Halorhodospira halophila SL1: one gene and its partner. The protein of the gene in region 1 binds, or shares a complex with, the protein of each later gene. Links are inferred from orthologs where the notes say so. Each region holds a gene or a part of one and is shown on either strand. Other genes may lie near its edges.

The links. Proteins that work in one complex are often made in the same cells at the same time.
Region 2: the proteins of dinB (region 1) and dnaN are in contact, whole or in part, in a solved structure (PDB 1OK7), measured with the Escherichia coli proteins. The link is inferred for Halorhodospira halophila SL1 from one-to-one orthologs.

What each region holds. Positions count from the first base shown.
Region 1 is NC_008789.1:2,040,571-2,046,131, reverse strand. What follows is about bases 2,790-5,561. They hold dinB (DNA polymerase IV), read right to left. Parts: upstream 4,825-5,561; coding sequence 3,754-4,824; downstream 2,790-3,753. Other genes in these bases: HHAL_RS09420 (cyclic di-GMP phosphodiesterase), read right to left, coding at 5,316-5,561; HHAL_RS09425 (small multi-drug export protein), read right to left, coding at 4,836-5,270; HHAL_RS12735 (GGDEF domain-containing protein), read left to right, coding at 2,817-3,761. Outside these bases: amrB (AmmeMemoRadiSam system protein B), read right to left, coding at 1-599; amrS (AmmeMemoRadiSam system radical SAM enzyme), read left to right, coding at 680-1,804; HHAL_RS09440 (NBR1-Ig-like domain-containing protein), read right to left, coding at 1,801-2,484. UniProt on the Escherichia coli protein: Poorly processive, error-prone DNA polymerase involved in translesion repair and untargeted mutagenesis. Copies undamaged DNA at stalled replication forks, which arise in vivo from mismatched or misaligned primer ends.
Region 2 is NC_008789.1:1,331,305-1,334,201, reverse strand. It holds dnaN (DNA polymerase III subunit beta), read left to right. Parts: upstream 1-847; coding sequence 848-1,948; downstream 1,949-2,897. Other genes in the region: recF (DNA replication/repair protein RecF), read left to right, coding at 1,954-2,897; dnaA (chromosomal replication initiator protein DnaA), read left to right, coding at 1-627. UniProt on the Escherichia coli protein: Confers DNA tethering and processivity to DNA polymerases and other proteins. Acts as a clamp, forming a ring around DNA (a reaction catalyzed by the clamp-loading complex) which diffuses in an ATP-independent manner freely and bidirectionally along dsDNA.

The DNA.
Region 1 (5,561 bases):
CGAGCGGTGGGGTCGTCGTGGAAGTGGCTCAGGTCCGAGCTGACCACCACCAGGGTATCGTCCTGCCAGAGTTGTTCGATCAGGCGTCCACAGGATTCCGCCGGGCCCCGGCCGACCACCAGCGGCAGGACGTCGAAGTCGTCGAGCAGGGTCTGCAGGAAGGGCAGGTGGACCTCGAGGCTGTGCTCGCGCTCGTGGGCCGAGTCGTCGATGTGGACGCCGGGGTGTTCCAATGCCCGCTCACGCAGCGTCGCACTGACCGGCACTGTCCCCAGCGGGGTGGCCAGGGCGTCGGCTGCGGGCAGTGCGATGCCGCTTAGATCGACGAAGTGCGCCGGGCCGAGCAACACCACGTGCCGAAGCTGCTCGCGGATTGGCACGATGCGCTGATAGCCCCGGGCCGCCGCAGCGCCCGAGAAGGGGTAGCCGGCGTGGGGGAGCACCATGGCGTGGGGCGCTCGGGTCGGATCCCGTTCCGGCTCCCCGGCCTCGGCCAGGAGCTCCCGGACGGCCCGTCGCAGGGTCTCGGCCTCGCCGGGGTAGAAGCGCCCGGCGACGGCGGGCGGCCGAACCTTGGGCGTGGTCTCGTGCATGGCCATTGACCTCCGATGACGCGGGAACCGTAGTCGGTATGGATCCGTCTAAACTTTAGACGATAGAAGACGAGCACGGTTTCACGATGGCCATGCATCAGGCATCTCCCCCTGTGGTAAGAGCGCGCGACCCGGACGACCCGTCCGTCGTGGCCACGCGCTTCTGGGGCCGGTGTGACGACGGTCGGGTGCAGTGCGATCTGTGCCCGCGTCACTGCCGGATGAAGGAAGGCCAGCGGGGGCTGTGCTTCGTGCGTATGGCCCGTGGCGGTGAGGTGGTGCTGACCACCTACGGCCGTTCCAGCGGCTTCTGTATCGATCCCATCGAGAAGAAGCCGCTGAATCACTTCCTGCCCGGTTCGGCGGTGCTCTCCTTCGGTACGGCCGGCTGCAATCTGGCCTGTAAGTTCTGCCAGAACTGGGATATGAGCAAGTCCCGGGAGATGGACATCCTGGCCGACCGGGCCGAGCCGGAGCAGATCGCTGCCGCAGCGGCGGCGAACGGGGCGCAGAGCGTGGCCTTCACCTACAACGACCCGGTGATCTTCCACGAGTACGCGGTCGACGTGGCGGCGGCGTGTCGCGAGCGCGGCATCCGCACGGTTGCGGTCACCGCCGGGTACATATGCCCGCAGCCGCGGGCCGAGTTCTTCGCCGGGATGGATGCCGCCAATGTCGATCTGAAGGCCTTCACCGAGCGTTTCTACCACCGGCTCACCGGTGCCCACCTGGGGCCGGTGCTGGATACGCTGCGCTACATTCGCCACGAGACCGACTGCTGGCTGGAGCTCACCACGCTGCTCATCCCTGGGGAGAACGATGCCGATGCCGAGATCGAGGCCATGGCGCAGTGGGTCCTGGAACACCTCGGGGCGGAGGTGCCGCTGCACTTTACCGCCTTCCTTCCGGCGTTCCGCATGATGGATCGACCGCAGACGCCACCGCAGACCCTGAAGCGTGCCCGGGCGGTCGCACTGGCGCAGGGGCTGCGCTACGTCTACACCGGCAACGTCCTCGATCCGGAGGGCGGGACGACCTACTGCCACGCCTGCGGCGAGCGGCTCATCGAACGGCATCGTTACGAACTCGGTGCCTGGCAGCTGGACGCGCACGGCGCCTGCCAGCGCTGCGGGGCGAACTGCGCCGGGTTGTTCGCGGCTCGGCCCGGCGAGTGGTCGGGCCGGCGCCGGCCGGTGCGTATCGGCAGCTAGTCCGTCTCCCGCCCGCCGTCGGTCCTTGAAGCGCTGCCAACCGGTGCGATGACGCGGATCTTGGCCCAGACACCGCGGGCGTCCGGGAAGCACAGGGAGCCGTCGGCGAAGGTCATCTTCCAGTAGGAGATGACAGTGGCCGGGGTTTGCGGAGCTGTGAAGTCCACCTCCAGGGTGACCCGTTCCCCGGGTTCAGTCCGCGGGATTGGCACTGAAGGTTGCAGCGGGACCAGGCGGGCCCCGATCTCCCGGGGCGTGCCTGCGGTGTCGAGGATGCGGATATCCTCGTCCTGACAGGCCAGGTAGCGGTCGACCCAAGGCCGGTCGCCCAGGTTCTGCAACTGCCAGCCCTTGCGAAAGCGACTGCCGGCCAGTACCGGCGCGCCGTCCGGGTAGTTGAGGTCGCCGATGAAGCCGCTGCGGTCGACGCCGTTCTCGACGGTCTCCGTGACGCCGGTGGCGTTGGAATCGTTGCGGAACATGGGCTCGAGCAGTGCCAGGGGGTGGACCTCCAGCGCGTTGGCGATGCGCACGATGGTGCTCATGCTCGGGTAACGCCCCGGCTGCCAGGCGTCGTAGAGGGCCTGGCGGCTCATGCCGGCCCGCCGCGCCAGCTCCGCCAGGGGGAGCCCGCGCTCCCGGGCAGTCTTGCGGATGTACTGCTCAAGTTCCGTCTGCATGAGCTCCGATGTCGCCCTCGTCCATGGATTCCGTGTGGCTTGGCTTCCTCTAAATCTAGGGTAGTGCGGTGGTTCCCTTTTTCATAGTGGGGAATCTGGGGGAGGTGTCTAGAGATTTGGACGACTCGCACCGCTCGCATGGCAACCCGCGGTGTCAAGGGGATAGCATTGCCCGTGCGCAAGCTGGCCGAAGTCAGGGCAGTGCAGTTTCGGGCCCTGCAGGCTCCGGCCTGACGGTTCGGCCCGATACGGGGGGCTGTACTGCCCTGACTTCGGCCAGCTGGGATGCGGGCGGAGGGGCGTCTGTCCCCGGTGTGGAATGGATTTCCGAGGTGGCTCTTTTGCGAGGGATCCCGCTGTGTTCGCTGATCATGCTGGGTGGGTTGTTGCTCGCCCTGATCTTCGGCGTGGTCTTCACGGCGGCGGGCACGTACCTCGGTCCCGACGTGCCTGCCGCGGCGGGGGGGAGCATGTCGCCCACCTTGCTGACCGCCCATCCTTCGCTCGGCCACGTCCCGCAACTGCCTGAGACCGGATACCAGCGGAATCTACCCGGATCATCCCCCTATGTCGTTGCCTTCATCTCGGCTGGTACGGCGCTTGGTGTGGCGGCGTTGTTCGGCCTGTGGCTGCGCCGTCAGCTGGTGGCTCCGTTGCACGAGGCGGCGGTGTCCATCGAGTCCGGGGGGCCGGTGCGCCTGCGTGGTATTGCCGGAGCCGTGCGTGAGCTGCGGATGGTCGAGGAGCGCTACAACCGCGCCCGGGAAGCCATGGAGCAGCGGATCGTGGAGCTCGACCAGCAGCTGCATGTCGATTGGCTGACCGGTCTGACCAATCGGCGCGGTCTGGAGCGGGCCCTGGAAGTAGAGCTGGAGCGGGCGCGGCGTTCGGCGGCGCCGGTCAGTCTGATCTTCCTCGATCTGGATGGTTTCAAGGCCCTCAACGACGAGCGTGGCCACCAGGCCGGCGATGAGGCACTGCAGCAGGCGGCCGAGCTGCTCAAGTCCCGGGTTCGGGAGACGGACGCCGTGGCGCGCTGGGGCGGGGATGAGTTCGTGATCCTCTGCCGCGACACCGACCAGGCGGGCGCCGAGGTCGTTGCTCGCGCCTTGGCACTGCGTCTGGCCCAGTGCCCAGGGGTGCCCGGGGGGTGTCGGGCGAGTGTCGGGGTGAGTGCCTGGCGAGCCGGGGATTGTGCCCGGGAGCTCATGGCCCGGGCCGACGGTGCCATGTACGACGCCAAGCGGCGAGGGGGCGGCAGCATCTGCGTCAGGTGAGTGCGCTGAACAGATCCTGTTCGCGCTGCTTCGGCTGCAGTCCCGACAGGCTGACGCCGAGCAACCGCACCGGCCGGGAGCCGGCCTCGGTCTCGGCCAGCAGGGCGGGGATCAGGGCCTCGATGTCCGCGGCCTGTGCCACCGGGCCGGGGGGCGAGACCCGGCGCGTGATCGACTCGAAGTCGGCGTAGCGGAGTTTCAGGGTCACCGTGCGGGCGACCAGCTCGTGGTGCTCCAGCCGGGTGGCCACCTTGGTGATCAGTGGCGCCAGTCGCTGGTGGATTTCCCCAAGATCCCGGGTGTCATCGCCGAAGGTCCGCTCGGCGCCGATGGATTTGCGCGAGCGGCGCGGCCGGACGGGCCGGTGATCGATACCGCGGGCGGCGTCGTGCAGGGTGCCGGCGCGGTTGCCCAGGAACACATGCAGGTCGGCGAGTTCCCAGTCCAGCAGGTCGCCCACCTGCCGAATCCCCAGGCGCTCCAGGCGCGCCGCCGTGGCGGGGCCGACCCCGTGAAGACGGCGGATCGGCTGCGCCGCGACGTACGCCGGCCCGTCCTCGGGCGGGACCACATAGAGGCCGTCGGGTTTGCCTTCGTCGGAGGCAAGTTTGGCCAGTAGCTTGTTGTACGACACCCCCGCCGAGGCCGTCAGCCCGGTCTCCTCGCGGATGCGCCGGCGAATTGCCTGGGCCATGTGGGTGGCCGAGCCGCGGAACCGTTGCGAGCCGGTGACATCCAGATAGGCCTCGTCGAGGGATAGGGGTTCGATGGTGGTGGCGAAGTCGGCGAATATGCCGTGAATCTGCCGGGAAATGGCGCGGTAGCGGTCAAACCGGGGGCGCAGGAAGATGGCCTCGGGACAGCGGCGCCGGGCCCAGGCGGCGGGCTGCGCGGAGCGGATGCCGAATGCCCGCGCCTCGTAACTCGCCGCGGCGACCACGCCCCGTCCTTCGGGGGAGCCGCCCACCACCACGGGTTGACCGCGCAGGCTCGGGTCGTCGCGCTGCTCCACCGAGGCGTAGAAGGCGTCCATGTCGATGTGGATGATCTTGCGCCAGGTCATCGCTGCCCCGTTCAGTCCGATCGGGTCAGCCACTCCACCCCGGCGGCGGTGACCACGCCAGTGACTACGGCCCATACCGCCAGGCTGGCGACCATCCACTGTGCCGTCTGCCGTCGCCAGGCCCCCAGGGCGAGTGCCATCACCGCCGCCAGGTGGATGCCGGTGAGCACCGGCCCGAGCAGCGCCAGCCCCGGGAGTCCGTACCGATCCCAGACCCGGGTGGCCCGTTCGCTCCAGCGCCGCTGTACTGGCCCCCGCCGCTGCTCCCACCAGCGGAACAGGGCGATGATGGCGAACACCGGTAATGCGTTGCCGATGAAGGCCACGATGGTCAGGGGGGTGACCGACAGACCCATGGCGGCCCCCATGGGGATGACGACCATCAGTTCGATCCACGGCGTGGCAGCGAGCAGGAAGACGACGGTGTACTTGATCAGCAGTTCCATGGGTGGGCCGGTCGGGGAGTGAACGGCCCATTCTAAGCCAATCGTCTAGAGGAAGCGTTCCGGCGGCAGGGCCCAGGACGCCGGATCCTCGGCGCGCTCGATGCGGTGGGCGGGGTGCCCCTGGGAGAGGTCCAGGATGGGGGGCGGGTCGATCATGCGCTCGGCCGAGATGTCGTAGACCACCCGGACCCGCGGCTTGTCGGCGGCCCGTTTATGGGCCTCCAGGACCACCGCCAGCTTGCCTGTGGACAGGCGGACCAGCGAGCCTGGCGGATAGATGCCGACACAGCG
Region 2 (2,897 bases), 710 kb from region 1 along the record:
AGCGAGCAGCAGGTGATCATGACCTGCGACCGCTACCCGAAGGAAGTCAACGGTCTGGAGGAGCGCCTTAAATCGCGCTTCGGGTGGGGGCTGACTGTGGCCATCGAGCCGCCGGAGCTCGAGACCCGTGTTGCCATCCTCAAGAGCAAGGCCATCCGCGACGGCGTCGACCTACCCGACGAGGTGGCCTTCTTCGTGGCCAAGCGTCTACGCTCCAACGTCCGTGAGCTCGAGGGCGCCCTGCGGCGCATCACCGCCAACGCCCAGTTCACCGGTCGCGCCATTGATGTCGACTTTGCCAAGGAAGCCTTGCGGGATCTCTTGGCCCTGCAGGACAAGCTGGTCACCATCGACAACATCCAAAAGACCGTGGCCGCCTATTACAAGATCCGCGTCGGCGATCTGCTCTCCAAGCGCCGCAGCCGTTCCATCACACGACCCCGCCACATGGCCATGGTCCTGGCCAAGGAGCTGACCTCGCATTCGCTACCGGAGATCGGCGACGCCTTCGGCGGGCGCGACCACAGCACGGTTCTCCACGCCTGCCGCAACATCAAGTCGCTGATCGAAGACGACGCGCGCCTCGCCGAAGATTACGACAACCTGTTGAGAACCTTGAGCACTTAGCCCGGCGTAAGCTGTGGAAAACCTGCGGAGTGATCCAAGGGTGAATTCCATCCCCAGGTTTTCCACATACACCGCACCGCCCGCCCTGGTGTTTGTTGTGGATCTTTTCTCCCTTTTGAGACAGTGTCTTATCAACACTTTCCACAACTTGACGCGGTGCCAATAACAACAACAAGCTTTCTCTTTCCTTAAGCAGTCATTACAGCCAACGAGGACGAACATGCGCTTCGAGGTCCAACGCGAACCCCTGCTCGCCGCCCTCCAGTCGATCGTCGGCGTCGTGGAACGCCGCCAGACCCTGCCGGTTCTTGGCAACATCCGCGTCGAAGCCCGATCGCAACAGCTGCAACTCACCGCCACCGACCTCGAGGTGGAACTCGTCGCGTACCTTGAGGCCAACACGAAAGACGAAGGTGTGATCACGCTTCCAGCACGGAAATGGCTGGATATATGTCGAAATCTTCCGGAAGGTGCGTCGATCAGCATCGAAGCCAATCAGGATCGGGCGACCCTGCGCGCCGCCAGCAGCCGCTTCTCCCTGGCCACCCTGCCCGCCGATGAATTCCCCGAGGTCGAGTCCATCGGCGACACCGAGGCCGTCGAGATCCCGCGCGGCGAACTCCGCCGACTCATCGAGCGGACGCACTTTTCCATGGCGCAGCACGACGTCCGTTACTACCTCAACGGCCTGTTGCTAGAACTCACCGGGAGCGGCGCTCGCGCCGTGGCCACCGATGGCCACCGCCTCGCCCTCGCCGAGAGTGACAGCCCGGTCCAAGTGGCCCAACCCCGCCAAGTCATCGTCCCGCGCAAGGGCGTCCAGGAGTTGCTTCGCCTGCTCGACGATGCCGATGAGCCTGCCACCCTCGAGTTCGGTACCAACCACGTCCGGGTCACGCTGCAGTCCGTCCGTCTGACGTCCAAGCTGATCGACGGCGTATTCCCCGATTACAATCGGGTTATCCCCCAGGATGGCGACAAACACGTCCTGATCGATCGCCAGTACCTGCGCCAGGCCCTGACCCGGGTGGCCATCCTCTCCAACGAGAAATATCGGGGCATCCGCTTCGCCGTGGAGGGTGACACCCTGCGGATCGGCTCCCACAACCCGGAACAGGAGGAGGCCGAGGAGGAGCTGGGCATCGAGTACGGTGGCGAGGCCGTGGAACTCGGCTTCAACGCCAACTACCTCCTCGATGCCCTCGGTGCCCTGGATACCGAGCGCGTCCAAGTGACCCTGACCGACGCCAGCAGCAGCGGCCTGATCCGTGCCGAGGGGTCCGACAATGCGCGCTACGTCGTTATGCCGATGCGCCTCTGAACCGAATGGAACGCCTGGAGGTCCACGGCTTCCGGAACCTGGCCGATACCCAACTGCGGCCCCATCCCCACCTCAACGTGGTGACCGGGCCGAATGGCGCGGGAAAGACCAGTCTGCTCGAGGCGATCTACTTCCTCTCTCGGGTCCGTTCATTCCGCACCCGGCAGAACGACCGTCTCATCGGCTGGGGGGCCGAGGAGGCCCGCGTGGTCGCCGTGCGCGGCCACGACCGCCTCGGTGCCGCCCGTACCCCCGGCCACACGCGACTGCGGCTGAACGGTGCCGATGCCCATACCCGCTCGGCCCTGGCCGCTCGGCTTCCGGTTCAGCTGATGAACACCGAGCACCAGCGGCTGCTCCTTGACGGTCCCCGGGTGCGCCGCCAGTTCCTCGACTGGGGGACGTTCCACCTGGAACCGGACTACCGCGAACTGGCCCAGCGTTATCAGCACGCCCTGCGCCAGCGCAACGCCGCCCTTCGGGTCGGCGACCGGCGCAGCGAACAGGCCTGGACCCCGGTCCTCATCCGTTGTGCCGCCGCCGTGGACGTTGCCCGCCAGCGGTTCATTGAGGCCCTGCGTCCCATCTGGAGCGAATTCGCCCGGCAGTGGCTGGGCCTGGAGAGCCTGGAACTGCGTTACTACCGGGGGGCTGCCGCCGAATTGCCGTGGGAACGGGTCCTCGATGAGCAGCTCGAGCGCGACCGCACTGCCGGGTTCACCCACCGCGGCCCCCACCGGGCCGATCTGATCCTCAGCCGGGATCGCATCCCCGCTGCCGATGCCCTCTCGCGGGGTCAGCAGAAGCTACTGGTGGTGGCCCTGCTGATCGCCGAGGTGAAGCTCTGGTCCCGCCAGGGGCTGACCCCGGTGCTGCTGATCGACGATCTCCCCGCCGAGCTGGATCCGGCGCACCTGCACACCGTGCTGGATACGGTGACCGGTGATCC